DNA from 3 places in the Tepidibacter aestuarii genome. Region 1 is predicted to be linked to each of the others. Evidence: a T-box and tRNA genes for the amino acid it is inferred to sense, from the RefSeq annotation. Region 1 holds a T-box; the other regions hold tRNA genes.
The links. The T-box of region 1 lies ahead of pheS (phenylalanine--tRNA ligase subunit alpha). A T-box ahead of a tRNA ligase gene usually reads a tRNA of that ligase, here a tRNA-Phe.
Positions count from the first base shown of each region.

Region 1 (5,661 bases):
ATTGAGTATGTGGAGGACTTTAGAATGTGGGAGGAAATATTTTTATTAGTAGGAGGAATATACCTTATAATAAATGGTATATATAAAACTAAAAGGTATGAAGAAATTGATATAGAGGTAAATAAAATTTTTTACAATTTTGTAGTCATAAAAGATAAGAAAAATTATTGCAAATTATTAGGTCAAAGCAATTGCTTTTCATCAATATGTCTTTTATCTATTTATTTTATAGGTTGTAAATTAAATATTATATCTGTTATTTATATTTTTGGATTGGTTCTTGTAATTGGATATATATTTTTTTTTATTAGATTTATGAAAATTATAGGGTTAAAATAATATTTTGTATATACAAGGAGAGTATATATCGAGGTCGAGAGTATAAAAAGTTAGAAACTAATTTAATTAGTATCTAACTCTTTTTTGATGTTGCTAATAAATGGAATGGAGTATGATAGAATTAGAATGTTATTTCTTATAGAGTTTTACAATTATATTTTAGCTACAATATAATAAAAAATAATCAAACAGGGGGATTTAGATGAAATTTTGGAAAAAGATATTTACATACAACTTTATTCTATTCGTAATTATCTTTAATCTAGGAGGAGTTTTTTTAATAGAGAATATGCATAGTGTAAGCTTAGACAGAGAAATAGAAAGAGGTTTGAGCGAGCACTTAAGTATATATTCTGGAATGAAATTAATTGGTAAGTATAGATTGAATTATGATGAAAAATTTAATAAGGATATGCTTCGTGTAACTATGAAAGACTTTTTAAAAAGCTTTCATAATGAAAAGATATATGTTGAAGTTTTAGATAGATATAACAATACAATTTTTACTAATTTAGATTTTCGTGCTTCTAAAGAAAGAGAAGAATTAAAAAATCCTTATGTAGATAAACGAAAATATGTAATAAGGGATGTAGGGGATAAAACACTTTTGTTTATAACAAATTTATTAGATGCTAGTGGAGAACAGCTAAAATTTACATATGTAAGAGATGTAACCTATATTTATAAAGATAGAGAAAAAGTATATTATTTTTTTATTAAGTTAGATATTATTATATCTATTATACTTGCATGTGGGACTTATGTTTTAAGTAGGTATATAACAAAACCTATAGATAAACTTATAAATTCTATACAAATTATTGAAAATGGAAATTTTTCAGAAAGAGTAAATATAAAATCTAATGATGAAATAGGTATTTTATCAGATCATTTCAATAAGATGGCATCTGTTATTGAGGAAAAAATGAAGCAGTTAAAGAAAAATATAGATGAGAAACAAAGTTTTATAGATAATTTAACACATGAAATAAAAACTCCATTAACCTCTATTATTGGATATGCTGATTTTTTAAGAAATACAAAATATAATGAAGATGCATTCTCGAAAGGATTGAATAGCATATTCAAAGAGGGAAAAAGACTAGAAGGTCTTTCTTCTAAAATGATGGATTTGATAGTGTTTAAAAGAGAAAATTTTGTGATGAAAAAAGAAAATATTAAAAATATACTAATGGATATAAAAGAAGTTTTAAAACCAAAACTTCAAAATAAAAATATAGAATTAATTATTTCTGGACAAGATATGGAAATTGTAATGGAAAAAGACTTAATTGAGAATTTAATAATTAATTTGATTGATAATGCAGTAAAAGCTTCTTATGAAAATAGTAAAATAAATATTAAATTATATAAAAATGAAAATTCAAAATCTGTTATTGAAGTAAGTGATCAAGGTATAGGAATAAAAGATGAAGATTTAACAAAGGTATTTGAACCTTTTTATATGGTTGATAAATCGAGAAAAAAAACTAATGGTAGTGCAGGACTTGGACTTTCTATTTGTGAGCAGATTGCAAAAATTCATAAAGCTAAATTATCAATAGAAAGCAAGTTGAATATAGGTACATCTGTAAAAATAATATTTGATTAAAGTTTACAAATTCTTTACAATTTGGATACAGTTACAATAAGTTGTATTTTTAAAATTGAGTTGTGAAGAAAATACAATTTAAGGGGGATTTGTGTTATGAAATTTAAAAGATTAGTACCTATTATTTTAAGTATATCAATGTTATTGGGGGGATGTAGTAGTTTTTCTTCTGTTCAAAAAGATAAGGTTATGGTGGAAAAAACAAATGATAATGAAAATGAGGCAAAGATTAGCAAAGAAGAAGCAAAGGATATAGCGGTTACTTATCTTAAAAGATGCTATGATATAAAAGAAGATGAAGAAGAATTAAAGAGGTTAATAAAAGAGGTTAAATTCATAAAAGATGCAGAAGAAACTAGAGATTATATGTTTGGAATAGAATCAAATGGAGCTTGGCGTATTATATGGGATAAAGAAGAAAATAAAGATCATTCTTATAGTATATTAATAGATGCCAAAAATAAAAAATTATTAGAAATACAAAATTATGTAGGAGTAAATACAAAAGGAATAACAAATAGAAAAACTATAATAGATATAAAACAAGCAAAACAAAAGGCATACAATTTTGTAAAAGATAATGAGTTAGTAGGTGATATAAATAAATTAAAGTTGAAGTTGATTTATGGGAAGGGTATCGGAAAATTTGTATTTTTATATAATGAAGAGGAGTATGTATTTGTTGATGTAGATATGACTATAGATAAAGTTTCTAGAATTAGTCGTAATATTGCACCTATTTATAAGTGTGATGATACAAATGTGAATATAAAAAAAGAAAAAGCAATAGAGATTGCACTTGATGGAATTGAAAAGTATTTTAATGTAAAAGTAGACAAGGATAAGTTAGTAGAAGATATTAGTTTATATAAAGAAATAGAAATTTCAGATGGAACAATAAGACCTGCAAGTTGGAATATATATTGGAGAGATTTAAAGTTAAGAGAAGAAAAAAATAAACAGGTTGGATACAGTGCTTATATAGATGCCAATACAGGAGAGTTAAGAGAAGTAGGAGCTTATAATACGGATTTAAATCAAAAAACTTCAAAAATTAGTGATGAAGAAATGAAGCAAATAGCACTTGATTTTATAGAAAAAAACAAATTCGTGAGTGATATAAAAGATTTAAAAGAACCTAAAATAGATAGATGGAAAAATTATGATCAAGAAAGTGGTGCAGTAGGATTTAAACATAAAGATGAAATGCTATGGGTTTATATTGACTTTACAAATAAAAAGGTAAATCATATTGGATATGGACTAAGATAAGAATAGAGGTGCTTAATACTATTGGAAAGAATTTTAATTGTTGAAGATGATACTGATATTTCAGATTTAATACAGATGAATTTAAATATGGTAGGTTATGATACTAAGCAGGTCTATGATGGGAAAAATGCTTTAGAATATATAGAAAAAGAAAACTTTGATTTAATAATTTTAGATGTTATGCTTCCAGAAATTGATGGGTTTGGTGTAATGGAAAGAATTAAGCATACTAATTTGCCTGTAATATTTTTAACTGCTAAAAATTCAATTTCTGATAGAGTAAAAGGCTTAAAAATAGGGGCAGATGACTATATTGTAAAGCCATTTGAATGTATAGAACTTTTAGCTAGAATTGAATCTGTATTAAGACGTTATGGAAGAAAGAACGATCATGTATTATTGAAGGATCTAGAGATTTCTTTAGATGAAAGAGTAGTAAAGAAAAGTGGTAAGGTTATTGATTTGGCTTGCAAAGAGTTTGAACTGTTAAAGCTTTTAATTGTAAATAAAGGAATGTCTTTAACTAGAGAAATAATTTTAGAAAGAGTATGGGGATTTGACTACCTAGGAGAAACGAGAACTGTCGATATGCATATTCAAAAGATAAGGAAAAAACTAGATTTATTTGATGAAATAAAAACTATATATAAAATTGGATATAGGTTAGAAAATTTAGACTAAATTTTTAAAAGTTAATGCTTAAATCTTTTTTTTAAAAGTGAGATGAAATGCAATTCTATAAATAAAAAGAAAATCAAAAAATATGTCTATAAAAATGTTAGAGAATGCCTTTAGATATTTTGCTAAGGAACTTAGCTTTTGTCGTTGAATAATACGTTAAGAAATTTGTGTGTCTGACCGAGGGAGTTCGCAAATTTTAGTATTATTCATAAGACGAAGGCTTAGTTTCTTCAAAATATCTATTGTATGAACGGTATTTTCATAGACATATTTTGCATTAGAAATATAAATTAAAAACTTATTGTAAATTATCTGAAAATATGATATAATGCAACATAAAGTTTAATACATAAAAGCTGTGAAAGAGAGAGTATTTTGAACCATCTTAGACCAGAGAGGAATATAAAGCTGAAATTATTCCCTAAGATACCAAGAGAAGTTCACTCTGGAGCTTTAAAACTGAAATAACAGTAGGTTTTAACGTTGGACGCGTTAAGTCTTTCGAGTGGTCTATTTAATAGACTATTAGGGTGGTACCGCGGAATATAAGTCTTTCGTCCCTTTCAGGGATTGAAGGGCTTTTTTTATATCTAAATATTATTGTAGGAAAGGGTGAATTAAGTGAAAGATCAATTAATTAACATAAAAGACAGTGCCCTAGCACAGATCAATGAATGTGTTAAAATGGATGAAATTGAAAGCTTAAGAGTTAAGTACTTAGGTAAAAAGGGCGAGATAACTGACATATTAAAAGGAATGGGTAAGTTATCAGCAGAGGAAAGACCTGTTATTGGTAAGGTTGCAAATGAGGTAAGATCTGAGATTGAAGACGCTATAGTTTCTAAAAAAGAAGAGATAAAGACTATAGAGAAAAATGCAAAGTTACAAGAAGAGGTTTTAGATGTTACTATGCCTGGTAAAGAATTTAAGGTAGGAAAGAAGCATCCTATAACTCAAATAATAGATGAGGTTAAATATATATTCACAGGTATGGGATTTAAGGTTGCTCAGGGACCTGAGATTGAGACAGTATTTAATAACTTTGATGCATTAAATGCTCCTAAGAACCATCCGTCAAGAGATACTAGTGATACATTCTATATAGATGACAACTTACTTCTTAGAACTCAAACATCTCCAGTTCAAATAAGAACTATGAAATCAACTACACCACCTATTAAGATAATAGCACCTGGAAGATGTTTTAGATTTGATGCACCAGATGCTACTCATTCTCCAATGTTCCATCAAATAGAGGGACTTGTAATAGGTGAGCATGTTACAATGGCAGAACTTAAAGGTGCTCTTAATGAATTTGTTAGACAATTATTTGGAGATAGCACTAAGACTAAATTTAGACCACATAACTTCCCATTTACAGAGCCAAGTGCAGAGGTTGATGTGACTTGTTTTAAGTGTAAAGGTGAAGGTTGTTCAGTATGTAAAGGTGAAGGTTGGATAGAAATACTTGGAGCTGGAATGGTTCATCCAAACGTGCTTAGAAACTGTGGAATAGATCCTGAAAAATACAGCGGATTTGCTTTTGGTATGGGTGTAGATAGAATAGCAATGCTTAAGTATGAGATAGATGATATAAGATTATTATTTGAAAACGATATGAGATTTTTAAATCAATTTTAAGGGAGTGTTGATATGTTAGTACCTGTTAAATGGCTTAGAGACTATGTTGATATAGATATGAATACACAAGAATTTGCTGATAAAATGACTATGACTGGATCAAAGGTTGAAAAGGT
Region 1 covers NZ_OW235315.1:644,448-650,108, forward strand. The annotation lists gene M2214_RS03085 (hypothetical protein) at 25-339, shown strand; gene M2214_RS03090 (HAMP domain-containing sensor histidine kinase) at 542-1,951, shown strand; gene M2214_RS03095 (YcdB/YcdC domain-containing protein) at 2,048-3,223, shown strand; gene M2214_RS03100 (response regulator transcription factor) at 3,245-3,904, shown strand; T-box leader at 4,254-4,469, shown strand; gene pheS (phenylalanine--tRNA ligase subunit alpha) at 4,526-5,545, shown strand; gene pheT (phenylalanine--tRNA ligase subunit beta) at 5,558-5,661, shown strand, end outside.

Region 2 (5,661 bases), 910 kb from region 1:
GCCTGCCCGGTGCTGGAAGGTTAAGGGGATGTGTTAGACATTAGTCGAAGCATTGAACTTAAGCCCCAGTAAACGGCGGCCGTAACTATAACGGTCCTAAGGTAGCGAAATTCCTTGTCGGGTAAGTTCCGACCCGCACGAAAGGCGTAACGATTTGGGCACTGTCTCAACAAAAGACTCGGTGAAATTGTAATTCCGGTGAAGATGCCGGATACCTGCGACAGGACGGAAAGACCCCATGGAGCTTTACTGTAGCCTGGCATTGGATTTCGATATTACATGTACAGGATAGGTGGGAGACTGAGATACGAGAACGCCAGTTTTCGTGGAGTCATCCTTGGGATACCACCCTTGTAATATTGAGATTCTAACCATAGACCATGAATCTGGTCTTGGGACACTGTCAGGTGGACAGTTTGACTGGGGCGGTCGCCTCCCAAAATGTAACGGAGGCGCCCAAAGGTTCCCTCAGCACGGTCGGAAATCGTGCGAAGAGTGCAAAGGCAAAAGGGAGCTTGATTGCAAGACATACAGGTCGAGCAAGGACGAAAGTCGGGCTTAGTGATCCGGTGGTTCCGCGTGGAAGGGCCATCGCTCAACGGATAAAAGCTACCCTGGGGATAACAGGCTTATCTCCCCCAAGAGTCCACATCGACGGGGAGGTTTGGCACCTCGATGTCGGCTCATCACATCCTGGGGCTGTAGTAGGTCCCAAGGGTTGGGCTGTTCGCCCATTAAAGTGGTACGCGAGCTGGGTTCAGAACGTCGTGAGACAGTTCGGTCCCTATCCGTCGCAGGCGTAGGAAATTTGAGAGGAGCTGTCCTTAGTACGAGAGGACCGGGATGGACATACCTCTGGTGCACCAGTTGTCACGCCAGTGGCATAGCTGGGTAGCTATGTATGGAATGGATAAGCGCTGAAAGCATCTAAGCGCGAAGCCAACCTCAAGATAAGATTTCCCATCTTTATGAGTAAGATCCCAGGAAGACTACCTGGTTGATAGGTTCAAGGTGTAAGCTCAGTAATGAGTTCAGCTGATGAATACTAATAGATCGAGGACTTAACCAAATTTTAAATCTGGTCAATTTTGAAAGTATTAATTTTCAGCAAAAGTGTTGACAAGATAGACTTAAGATGATACAATACATCTTGTTCGACAAAAAAATATGTGGTTATTATAGCAAAGAGGATACACCTGTTCCCATTCCGAACACAGAAGTTAAGCTCTTTAGCGCTGATGGTACTTGGGGGGCAGCCCCCTGGGAGAGTAAGACGTAGCCACGTATGTTCCAAGGTAGCTCAATGGTGGAGCAATCGGCTGTTAACCGATAGGCTGTGGGTTCGAGCCCCACCCTTGGAGCCAAAAAAAAATGCCGAGGTGGCGGAACTGGCAGACGCACAGGACTTAAAATCCTGCGGTCCTTACAGATCGTACCGGTTCGATTCCGGTCCTCGGCACCACAATAACGCGGGATGGAGCAGTTGGCAGCTCGTCGGGCTCATAACCCGAAGGTCGTAGGTTCGAGTCCTGCTCCCGCAACCAGTATGGCCCCTTGGTCAAGCGGTTAAGACACCGCCCTTTCACGGCGGTAACAGGGGTTCGATTCCCCTAGGGGTCACCATTAATAATTGGGCTCATAGCTCAGCTGGGAGAGCACCTGCCTTACAAGCAGGGGGTCACAGGTTCGAGCCCTGTTGAGCCCACCAATTATTCGGCCTGGTAGTTCAGTTGGTTAGAATGCCAGCCTGTCACGCTGGAGGTCGAGGGTTCGAGTCCCTTCCAGGTCGCCAAATAATTAAATTGGGATATTTGAAAAAATAAAAAAGTGCTAGTGTGGCTCAACGGTAGAGCAGCTGACTTGTAATCAGCAGGTTGTAGGTTCGATTCCTATCACTAGCTCCAAAACATGGAGGGGTTCCCGAGTTGGCCAAAGGGGGCAGACTGTAAATCTGTTAGCATCGCTTTCACTGGTTCGAATCCAGTCCCCTCCACCAAATAAAATATGCGGGTGTAGCTCAGTGGTAGAGTTCCGGCCTTCCAAGCCGGCTGCGAGGGTTCGACTCCCTTCACCCGCTCCAAAATATGTGCCTGTAGCTCAGTTGGATAGAGCAGTGGCCTTCTAAGCCACGTGTCCGGGGTTCGAATCCCTGCAGGCACGCCATATACTGGGGATTCGCCAAGTCGGTAAGGCTCAGGATTTTGATTCCTGCATGCGTTGGTTCGAGTCCAGCATCCCCAGCCAATTTAATTTGACCCATTAGCTCAGTCGGTAGAGCACCTGACTTTTAATCAGGGTGTCCCGCGTTCGAGTCGCGGATGGGTCACCAAAAAAACGCGGAGGGGTGTCCGAGTGGCTTAAGGAGCTGGTCTTGAAAACCAGTGACTCCGAAAGGGGCCGTGGGTTCAAATCCCACCTCCTCCGCCAAAAACAACATAATTAAAATGGAGAAGTACTCAAGTGGCTGAAGAGGCTCCCCTGCTAAGGGAGTAGGTCTTTTACGGGGCGCGAGGGTTCAAATCCCTCCTTCTCCGCCATTTTATTTAAGTATCGAGGTGTAGCGCAGTTTGGTAGCGCACGTGGTTTGGGACCATGGGGCCGGGGGTTCGAGTCCCTCCACCTCGACCAAGTAAGGGCTTATAGCTCAGGTGGTTAGAGCGCACGCCTGATAAGCGTGAGGTCGCTGGTTCGAGTCCAGCTAAGCCCACCATATATACAATAAAGTGGGCCTTTAGCTCAGTTGGTTAGAGCGCCCGGCTCATAACCGGTAGGTCTGGGGTTCGAGTCCCTGAAGGCCCACCACTTTATAGGGGTGTAGTTCAGTTGGTAGAACGACGGTCTCCAAAACCGTATGTCGTGGGTTCAAGTCCTGTCACCCCTGCCAAAACTTTTTATTTAAATATCGAGGTGTAGCGCAGTTTGGTAGCGCACGTGGTTTGGGACCATGGGGCCGGGGGTTCGAGTCCCTCCACCTCGACCAAGTAAGGGCTTATAGCTCAGGTGGTTAGAGCGCACGCCTGATAAGCGTGAGGTCGCTGGTTCGAGTCCAGCTAAGCCCACCATATATATAATAAAGTGGGCCTTTAGCTCAGTTGGTTAGAGCGCCCGGCTCATAACCGGTAGGTCTGGGGTTCGAGTCCCTGAAGGCCCACCACTTTATGCCCAGATAGCTCAGTCGGTAGAGCAGGGGACTGAAAATCCCCGTGTCGGTGGTTCGATTCCGCCTCTGGGCACCATGAATTAGTGTGGCGGCATAGCTCAGTTGGCTAGAGCGTTCGGTTCATACCCGAAAGGTCACTAGTTCGAATCTAGTTGCCGCTACCAAGTGAACCTTGAAAATTAAACAGTAGGTTATAAATAAATCACAACAGTGATTTTCGGAAACAACACATAAAGTCAGTTTACTGAGTACTGACAAACTTTTATTTAAGAGTTTGATCCTGGCTCAGGATGAACGCTGGCGGCGTGCCTAACACATGCAAGTCGAGCGGAGATTAAAAAGCTTGCTTTTTAATCTTAGCGGCGGACGGGTGAGTAACGCGTGGGTAACCTGCCCTATACACACGGATAACATATCGAAAGATATGCTAATACGAGATAACACATTTTTAAGGCATCTTAGAAATGTCAAAGCGTTAGCGGTATAGGATGGACCCGCGTCCCATTAGCTAGTTGGTGAGGTAAAAGCTTACCAAGGCGACGATGGGTAGCCGACCTGAGAGGGTGATCGGCCACACTGGAACTGAGACACGGTCCAGACTCCTACGGGAGGCAGCAGTGGGGAATATTGCACAATGGGGGAAACCCTGATGCAGCAACGCCGCGTGAGCGATGAAGGCCTTCGGGTCGTAAAGCTCTGTCCTAAGGGAAGATAATGACGGTACCTTAGGAGGAAGCCCCGGCTAACTACGTGCCAGCAGCCGCGGTAATACGTAGGGGGCAAGCGTTATCCGGAATTACTGGGCGTAAAGGGTGCGTAGGCGGCCTTGTAAGTCAGAAGTGAAAGGCTACGGCTCAACCGTAGTAAGCTTTTGAAACTGCAGGGCTTGAGTGCAGGAGAGGAGAGTAGAATTCCTAGTGTAGCGGTGAAATGCGTAGATATTAGGAGGAATACCAGTTGCGAAGGCGGCTCTCTGGACTGTAACTGACGCTGAGGCACGAAAGCGTGGGGAGCGAACAGGATTAGATACCCTGGTAGTCCACGCCGTAAACGATGAGTGCTAGGTGTCGGGGGTTACCCCCCTCGGTGCCGCAGCTAACGCATTAAGCACTCCGCCTGGGGAGTACGCTCGCAAGAGTGAAACTCAAAGGAATTGACGGGGACCCGCACAAGTAGCGGAGCATGTGGTTTAATTCGAAGCAACGCGAAGAACCTTACCTAAGCTTGACATCCCTCAGACCGCTTCTTAATCGAAGCTTTCCCTTCGGGGACTGAGGTGACAGGTGGTGCATGGTTGTCGTCAGCTCGTGTCGTGAGATGTTGGGTTAAGTCCCGCAACGAGCGCAACCCTTATCTTTAGTTGCCAGCATTTTGGATGGGCACTCTAGAGAGACTGCCGAGGATAACTCGGAGGAAGGTGGGGATGACGTCAAATCATCATGCCCCTTATGCTTAGGGCTACACACGTGCTACAATGGCTAGTACAGAGAGTTGCGAAACCGCGAGGTCAAGCTAATCTCTTAAAGCTAGTCTCAGTTCGGATTGCAGGCTGAAACTCGCCTGCATGAAGCTGGAGTTACTAGTAATCGCGAATCAGAATGTCGCGGTGAATGCGTTCCCGGGTCTTGTACACACCGCCCGTCACACCACGGAAGTTGGGGGCGCCCGAAGTCAGATATCCAACCGTAAGGAGGAATCTGCCGAAGGTGAAATCAATGACTGGGGTGAAGTCGTAACAAGGTAGCCGTATCGGAAGGTGCGGCTGGATCACCTCCTTTCTAAGGAGAAATAACCTACTGTTTAATTTTGAGGGTTTATTCCTCAAAATTAGTACTTTGAGCAACGGAATTTTTAATTCGTTGGCGACGTACTTTAGTACTTTGAAAATTGAACAGATTTAAATAAATTTAGGTTAAGTTATTAAGGGCGTAGGGCGGATGCCTTGGCACCAAGAGCCGATGAAGGACGTGGTAAGCTGCGATAAGCTTCGGGGAGATGCAAGCAATCTTTGATCCGGAGATTTCCGAATGGGGAAACCCACCTAGAGTAATGTCTAGGTATCCTTAGATGAATACATAGTCTAAGGAGGGGAACCGAGGGAACTGAAACATCTAAGTACCTCGAGGAAGAGAAAGAAAAATCGATTCCCTAAGTAGCGGCGAGCGAAAGGGGAAGAGCCCAAACCTATGAAGTTTTCTTCATAGGGGTTGCGGATATGCTCACAAGAAAGAGGTATTGTAGTCGAAGAGGTTTGGAAAGACCCACCATAGAAGGTAATAGTCCTGTAGATTAAACAAGAAGACTTTCGAGCATACTCCAGAGTACCACGGGACACGTGAAACCCTGTGGGAAGCTGGGGGGACCACCCCCCAAGGCTAAATACTTCTTGGTGACCGATAGCGTATAGTACCGTGAGGGAAAGGTGAAAAGAACCCCGGAAGGGGAGTGAAATAGAACCTGAAACCCTATGCCTACAAGCTGTGGGAGCACATTTTTAGTGT
Region 2 covers NZ_OW235315.1:3,365,732-3,371,392, reverse strand. The annotation lists rRNA gene M2214_RS16375 (23S ribosomal RNA) at 1-1,069, shown strand, start outside; rRNA gene rrf (5S ribosomal RNA) at 1,169-1,285, shown strand; tRNA gene M2214_RS16365 (tRNA-Asn) at 1,290-1,364, shown strand; tRNA gene M2214_RS16360 (tRNA-Leu) at 1,374-1,462, shown strand; tRNA gene M2214_RS16355 (tRNA-Met) at 1,469-1,544, shown strand; tRNA gene M2214_RS16350 (tRNA-Glu) at 1,549-1,623, shown strand; tRNA gene M2214_RS16345 (tRNA-Val) at 1,633-1,708, shown strand; tRNA gene M2214_RS16340 (tRNA-Asp) at 1,716-1,792, shown strand; tRNA gene M2214_RS16335 (tRNA-Thr) at 1,830-1,904, shown strand; tRNA gene M2214_RS16330 (tRNA-Tyr) at 1,911-1,996, shown strand; tRNA gene M2214_RS16325 (tRNA-Gly) at 2,007-2,080, shown strand; tRNA gene M2214_RS16320 (tRNA-Arg) at 2,087-2,163, shown strand; tRNA gene M2214_RS16315 (tRNA-Gln) at 2,169-2,244, shown strand; tRNA gene M2214_RS16310 (tRNA-Lys) at 2,254-2,329, shown strand; tRNA gene M2214_RS16305 (tRNA-Ser) at 2,339-2,427, shown strand; tRNA gene M2214_RS16300 (tRNA-Ser) at 2,447-2,537, shown strand; tRNA gene M2214_RS16295 (tRNA-Pro) at 2,552-2,628, shown strand; tRNA gene M2214_RS16290 (tRNA-Ile) at 2,634-2,710, shown strand; tRNA gene M2214_RS16285 (tRNA-Ile) at 2,726-2,802, shown strand; tRNA gene M2214_RS16280 (tRNA-Trp) at 2,809-2,884, shown strand; tRNA gene M2214_RS16275 (tRNA-Pro) at 2,904-2,980, shown strand; tRNA gene M2214_RS16270 (tRNA-Ile) at 2,986-3,062, shown strand; tRNA gene M2214_RS16265 (tRNA-Ile) at 3,078-3,154, shown strand; tRNA gene M2214_RS16260 (tRNA-Phe) at 3,161-3,236, shown strand; tRNA gene M2214_RS16255 (tRNA-Met) at 3,248-3,324, shown strand; rRNA gene M2214_RS16250 (16S ribosomal RNA) at 3,423-4,938, shown strand; rRNA gene M2214_RS16245 (23S ribosomal RNA) at 5,071-5,661, shown strand, end outside.
Region 2: it has a tRNA-Phe gene. The T-box ahead of pheS (phenylalanine--tRNA ligase subunit alpha) is inferred to sense a tRNA for this amino acid. The anticodon was not compared.

Region 3 (5,661 bases), 1.2 Mb from region 1:
ATGGGGTCTTTCCGTCCTGTCGCAGGTATCCGGCATCTTCACCGGAATTACAATTTCACCGAGTCTTTTGTTGAGACAGTGCCCAAATCGTTACGCCTTTCGTGCGGGTCGGAACTTACCCGACAAGGAATTTCGCTACCTTAGGACCGTTATAGTTACGGCCGCCGTTTACTGGGGCTTAAGTTCAATGCTTCGACTAATGTCTAACACATCCCCTTAACCTTCCAGCACCGGGCAGGCGTCAGCTCCTATACATCGTCTTTCGACTTAGCAGAAACCTATGTTTTTGGTAAACAGTCGCTTGGGCCTATTCTCTGCGGCCTCTTCGGGCATACACCCTAATGAGGCACCCCTTATCCCTAAGTTACGGGGTCATTTTGCCGAGTTCCTTAACAAAAGTTCTCTCGCTAGCCTTAGAATTCTCTTCTCACCCACCTGTGTCGGTTTGCGGTACGGGTACCTTTAATCTCAGTAGAGGCTTTTCTTGGCAGCATGAAATCGACTACTTCGCTACTTAAATTTCGCTCCCCATCACACCTCAGGATTGCACCGACGGATTTGCCTATCAATGCTCCCTTAATGCTTGGACCTACATATCCAATAGTAGGATAGCCTATCCTTCTGCGTCACCCCATTCTTCAAACGATTATCGGTAGTACAGGAATCTCAACCTGTTGTCCATCACCTACGCCTTTCGGCCTCGGCTTAGGTCCCGACTAACCCTGAGCGGACGAACCTTCCTCAGGAAACCTTGGGTTTTCGGCCCGTAGGATTCTCACCTACGTCTCGCTACTCATGCCAACATTCTCTCTTCACTGCAGTCCACTAGTCCTTCCGGTCTAGCTTCAACCCGCAGTGAATGCTCCCCTACCCATTGACAAAGTCAATGCCGTAGCTTCGGTAGTAAGTTTTAGCCCCGATAATTTTCGGCGCAGGATCACTCGACCAGTGAGCTATTACGCACTCTTTGAATGAATGGCTGCTTCTAAGCCAACATCCTGGTTGTCTGTGCAATCCCACATCCTTTACCACTTAACTTACATTTAGGGACCTTAGCTGACGGTCTGGGCTGTTTCCCTCTCGACTATGAATCTTATCACCCACAGTCTGACTCCCAAGCAAAAGATAAAGGCATTCGGAGTTTGATAGTCTTCGGTAACCCACAGGGCCCCTAGGACATTCAGTGCTCTACCTCCTCATCTCTAAGCTTGAGGCTAGCCCTAAAGCTATTTCGGGGAGAACCAGCTATCTCCGAGCTCGATTGGAATTTCACCTCTACCCACAGCTCATCCCCGCACTTTTCAACGTGCGTGGGTTCGGACCTCCACGAAATTTTACTTTCGCTTCATCCTGGCCATGGGTAGGTCGCTCGGTTTCGGGTCTACGACAAGTAACTGAATCGCCCAGTTAAGACTCGCTTTCGCTACGGCTCCAGACCCTAAGTCCTTAACCTTGCTACTTATCGTAACTCGTTGGCCCGTTCTACAAAAAGTACGCGGTCACACTAAAAATGTGCTCCCACAGCTTGTAGGCATAGGGTTTCAGGTTCTATTTCACTCCCCTTCCGGGGTTCTTTTCACCTTTCCCTCACGGTACTATACGCTATCGGTCACCAAGAAGTATTTAGCCTTGGGGGGTGGTCCCCCCAGCTTCCCACAGGGTTTCACGTGTCCCGTGGTACTCTGGAGTATGCTCGAAAGTCTTCTTGTTTAATCTACAGGACTATTACCTTCTATGGTGGGTCTTTCCAAACCTCTTCGACTACAATACCTCTTTCTTGTGAGCATATCCGCAACCCCTATGAAGAAAACTTCATAGGTTTGGGCTCTTCCCCTTTCGCTCGCCGCTACTTAGGGAATCGATTTTTCTTTCTCTTCCTCGAGGTACTTAGATGTTTCAGTTCCCTCGGTTCCCCTCCTTAGACTATGTATTCATCTAAGGATACCTAGACATTACTCTAGGTGGGTTTCCCCATTCGGAAATCTCCGGATCAAAGATTGCTTGCATCTCCCCGAAGCTTATCGCAGCTTACCACGTCCTTCATCGGCTCTTGGTGCCAAGGCATCCGCCCTACGCCCTTAATAACTTAACCTAAATTTATTTAAATCTGTTCAATTTTCAAAGTACTAAGTAGTATATAAAATACTAAATGGTGGAGACGAGGAGAGTCGAACTCCTGACCCCTTGCTTGCAAGGCAAGTGCTCTCCCAACTGAGCTACGCCCCCATATTGTATTTTTAAGAGTTTTAATAAACTCTCAAAATTAAACAGTAGGTTATTTCTCCTTAGAAAGGAGGTGATCCAGCCGCACCTTCCGATACGGCTACCTTGTTACGACTTCACCCCAGTCATTGATTTCACCTTCGGCAGATTCCTCCTTACGGTTGGATATCTGACTTCGGGCGCCCCCAACTTCCGTGGTGTGACGGGCGGTGTGTACAAGACCCGGGAACGCATTCACCGCGACATTCTGATTCGCGATTACTAGTAACTCCAGCTTCATGCAGGCGAGTTTCAGCCTGCAATCCGAACTGAGACTAGCTTTAAGAGATTAGCTTGACCTCGCGGTTTCGCAACTCTCTGTACTAGCCATTGTAGCACGTGTGTAGCCCTAAGCATAAGGGGCATGATGATTTGACGTCATCCCCACCTTCCTCCGAGTTATCCTCGGCAGTCTCTCTAGAGTGCCCATCCAAAATGCTGGCAACTAAAGATAAGGGTTGCGCTCGTTGCGGGACTTAACCCAACATCTCACGACACGAGCTGACGACAACCATGCACCACCTGTCACCTCAGTCCCCGAAGGGAAAGCTTCGATTAAGAAGCGGTCTGAGGGATGTCAAGCTTAGGTAAGGTTCTTCGCGTTGCTTCGAATTAAACCACATGCTCCGCTACTTGTGCGGGTCCCCGTCAATTCCTTTGAGTTTCACTCTTGCGAGCGTACTCCCCAGGCGGAGTGCTTAATGCGTTAGCTGCGGCACCGAGGGGGGTAACCCCCGACACCTAGCACTCATCGTTTACGGCGTGGACTACCAGGGTATCTAATCCTGTTCGCTCCCCACGCTTTCGTGCCTCAGCGTCAGTTACAGTCCAGAGAGCCGCCTTCGCAACTGGTATTCCTCCTAATATCTACGCATTTCACCGCTACACTAGGAATTCTACTCTCCTCTCCTGCACTCAAGCCCTGCAGTTTCAAAAGCTTACTACGGTTGAGCCGTAGCCTTTCACTTCTGACTTACAAGGCCGCCTACGCACCCTTTACGCCCAGTAATTCCGGATAACGCTTGCCCCCTACGTATTACCGCGGCTGCTGGCACGTAGTTAGCCGGGGCTTCCTCCTAAGGTACCGTCATTATCTTCCCTTAGGACAGAGCTTTACGACCCGAAGGCCTTCATCGCTCACGCGGCGTTGCTGCATCAGGGTTTCCCCCATTGTGCAATATTCCCCACTGCTGCCTCCCGTAGGAGTCTGGACCGTGTCTCAGTTCCAGTGTGGCCGATCACCCTCTCAGGTCGGCTACCCATCGTCGCCTTGGTAAGCTTTTACCTCACCAACTAGCTAATGGGACGCGGGTCCATCCTATACCGCTAACGCTTTGACATTTCTAAGATGCCTTAAAAATGTGTTATCTCGTATTAGCATATCTTTCGATATGTTATCCGTGTGTATAGGGCAGGTTACCCACGCGTTACTCACCCGTCCGCCGCTAAGATTAAAAAGCAAGCTTTTTAATCTCCGCTCGACTTGCATGTGTTAGGCACGCCGCCAGCGTTCATCCTGAGCCAGGATCAAACTCTTAAATAAAAGTTTGTCAGTACTCAGTAAACTGACTTTATGTGTTGTTTCCGAAAATCACTGTTGTGATTTATTTATAACCTACTGTTTAATTTTCAAAGTTCATTTTGTGTTTCTTGTTTGCCTCGTTTTCGAGGACATGTAATAATATATCATCTTTCGACATATTCGTCAATACTTTTTTAAAAGTTTTTTTATAATGAGTAAGAATTTGTATTCCTATTTGAATTGCATATAAGTATAATTTCCGTTACGAATTTCAAAAAAATCTCTATATATAATCTTTCAAAGAAAGGCTTTTTTATCATTCACTCGAAATATACTATTAAACTCATCAATCATAATTAAAACTTTATAAAAAAAGATTACGTGGCTACGTCCTACTCTCCCAGGGGGCTGCCCCCCAAGTACCATCGGCGCTAAGGAGCTTAACTTCTGTGTTCGGAATGGGAACAGGTGTATCCTCCTTGCTATAATAACCACATAATCTTTTTAATTTTGGTGCCCAGAGGCGGAATCGAACCACCGACACGGGGATTTTCAGTCCCCTGCTCTACCGACTGAGCTATCTGGGCAAAAAAAAGTGGTGGGCCTTCAGGGACTCGAACCCCAGACCTACCGGTTATGAGCCGGGCGCTCTAACCAACTGAGCTAAAGGCCCACTTTTTTTGGTGGAGGGGACTGGATTCGAACCAGTGAAAGCGATGCTAACAGATTTACAGTCTGCCCCCTTTGGCCAACTCGGGAACCCCTCCATATTTTGGAGCTAGTGATAGGAATCGAACCTACAACCTGCTGATTACAAGTCAGCTGCTCTACCGTTGAGCCACACTAGCGTATATTATTTATTTTAAAAGTATTTTTTTGGCGACCTGGAAGGGACTCGAACCCTCGACCTCCAGCGTGACAGGCTGGCATTCTAACCAACTGAACTACCAGGCCAAATAATTGGTGGGCTCAACAGGGCTCGAACCTGTGACCCCCTGCTTGTAAGGCAGGTGCTCTCCCAGCTGAGCTATGAGCCCAATTATTAATGGTGACCCCTAGGGGAATCGAACCCCTGTTACCGCCGTGAAAGGGCGGTGTCTTAACCGCTTGACCAAGGGGCCATACTGGTTGCGGGAGCAGGACTTGAACCTACGACCTTCGGGTTATGAGCCCGACGAGCTGCCAACTGCTCCATCCCGCGTTATTGTGGTGCCGAGGACCGGAATCGAACCGGTACGATCTGTAAGGACCGCAGGATTTTAAGTCCTGTGCGTCTGCCAGTTCCGCCACCTCGGCATTTTTTTTGGCTCCAAGGGTGGGGCTCGAACCCACAGCCTATCGGTTAACAGCCGATTGCTCCACCATTGAGCTACCTTGGAACATACGTGGCTACGTCTTACTCTCCCAGGGGGCTGCCCCCCAAGTACCATCAGCGCTAAAGAGCTTAACTTCTGTGTTCGGAATGGGAACAGGTGTATCCTCTTTGCTATAATAACCACATATTGGAGCGGGTGAAGGGAGTCGAACCCTCGCAGCCGGCTTGGAAGGCCGGAACTCTACCACTGAGCTACACCCGCATATTAAGTATTAAGATTAATACTTTCAAAATTGACCAGATTTAAAATTTGGTTAAGTCCTCGATCTATTAGTATTCATCAGCTGAACTCATTACTGAGCTTACACCTTGAACCTATCAACCAGGTAGTCTTCCTGGGATCTTACTCATAAAGATGGGAAATCTTATCTTGAGGTTGGCTTCGCGCTTAGATGCTTTCAGCGCTTATCCATTCCATACATAGCTACCCAGCTATGCCACTGGCGTGACAACTGGTGCACCAGAGGTATGTCCATCCCGGTCCTCTCGTACTAAGGACAGC
Region 3 covers NZ_OW235315.1:3,096,007-3,101,667, forward strand. The annotation lists rRNA gene M2214_RS15050 (23S ribosomal RNA) at 1-2,092, opposite strand, end outside; tRNA gene M2214_RS15055 (tRNA-Ala) at 2,151-2,226, opposite strand; rRNA gene M2214_RS15060 (16S ribosomal RNA) at 2,290-3,805, opposite strand; rRNA gene rrf (5S ribosomal RNA) at 4,164-4,280, opposite strand; tRNA gene M2214_RS15070 (tRNA-Phe) at 4,296-4,371, opposite strand; tRNA gene M2214_RS15075 (tRNA-Ile) at 4,381-4,457, opposite strand; tRNA gene M2214_RS15080 (tRNA-Tyr) at 4,466-4,551, opposite strand; tRNA gene M2214_RS15085 (tRNA-Thr) at 4,558-4,632, opposite strand; tRNA gene M2214_RS15090 (tRNA-Asp) at 4,662-4,738, opposite strand; tRNA gene M2214_RS15095 (tRNA-Val) at 4,746-4,821, opposite strand; tRNA gene M2214_RS15100 (tRNA-Glu) at 4,831-4,905, opposite strand; tRNA gene M2214_RS15105 (tRNA-Met) at 4,910-4,985, opposite strand; tRNA gene M2214_RS15110 (tRNA-Leu) at 4,992-5,080, opposite strand; tRNA gene M2214_RS15115 (tRNA-Asn) at 5,089-5,163, opposite strand; rRNA gene rrf (5S ribosomal RNA) at 5,168-5,284, opposite strand; tRNA gene M2214_RS15125 (tRNA-Gly) at 5,288-5,361, opposite strand; rRNA gene M2214_RS15130 (23S ribosomal RNA) at 5,410-5,661, opposite strand, start outside.
Region 3: it has a tRNA-Phe gene. The T-box ahead of pheS (phenylalanine--tRNA ligase subunit alpha) is inferred to sense a tRNA for this amino acid. The anticodon was not compared.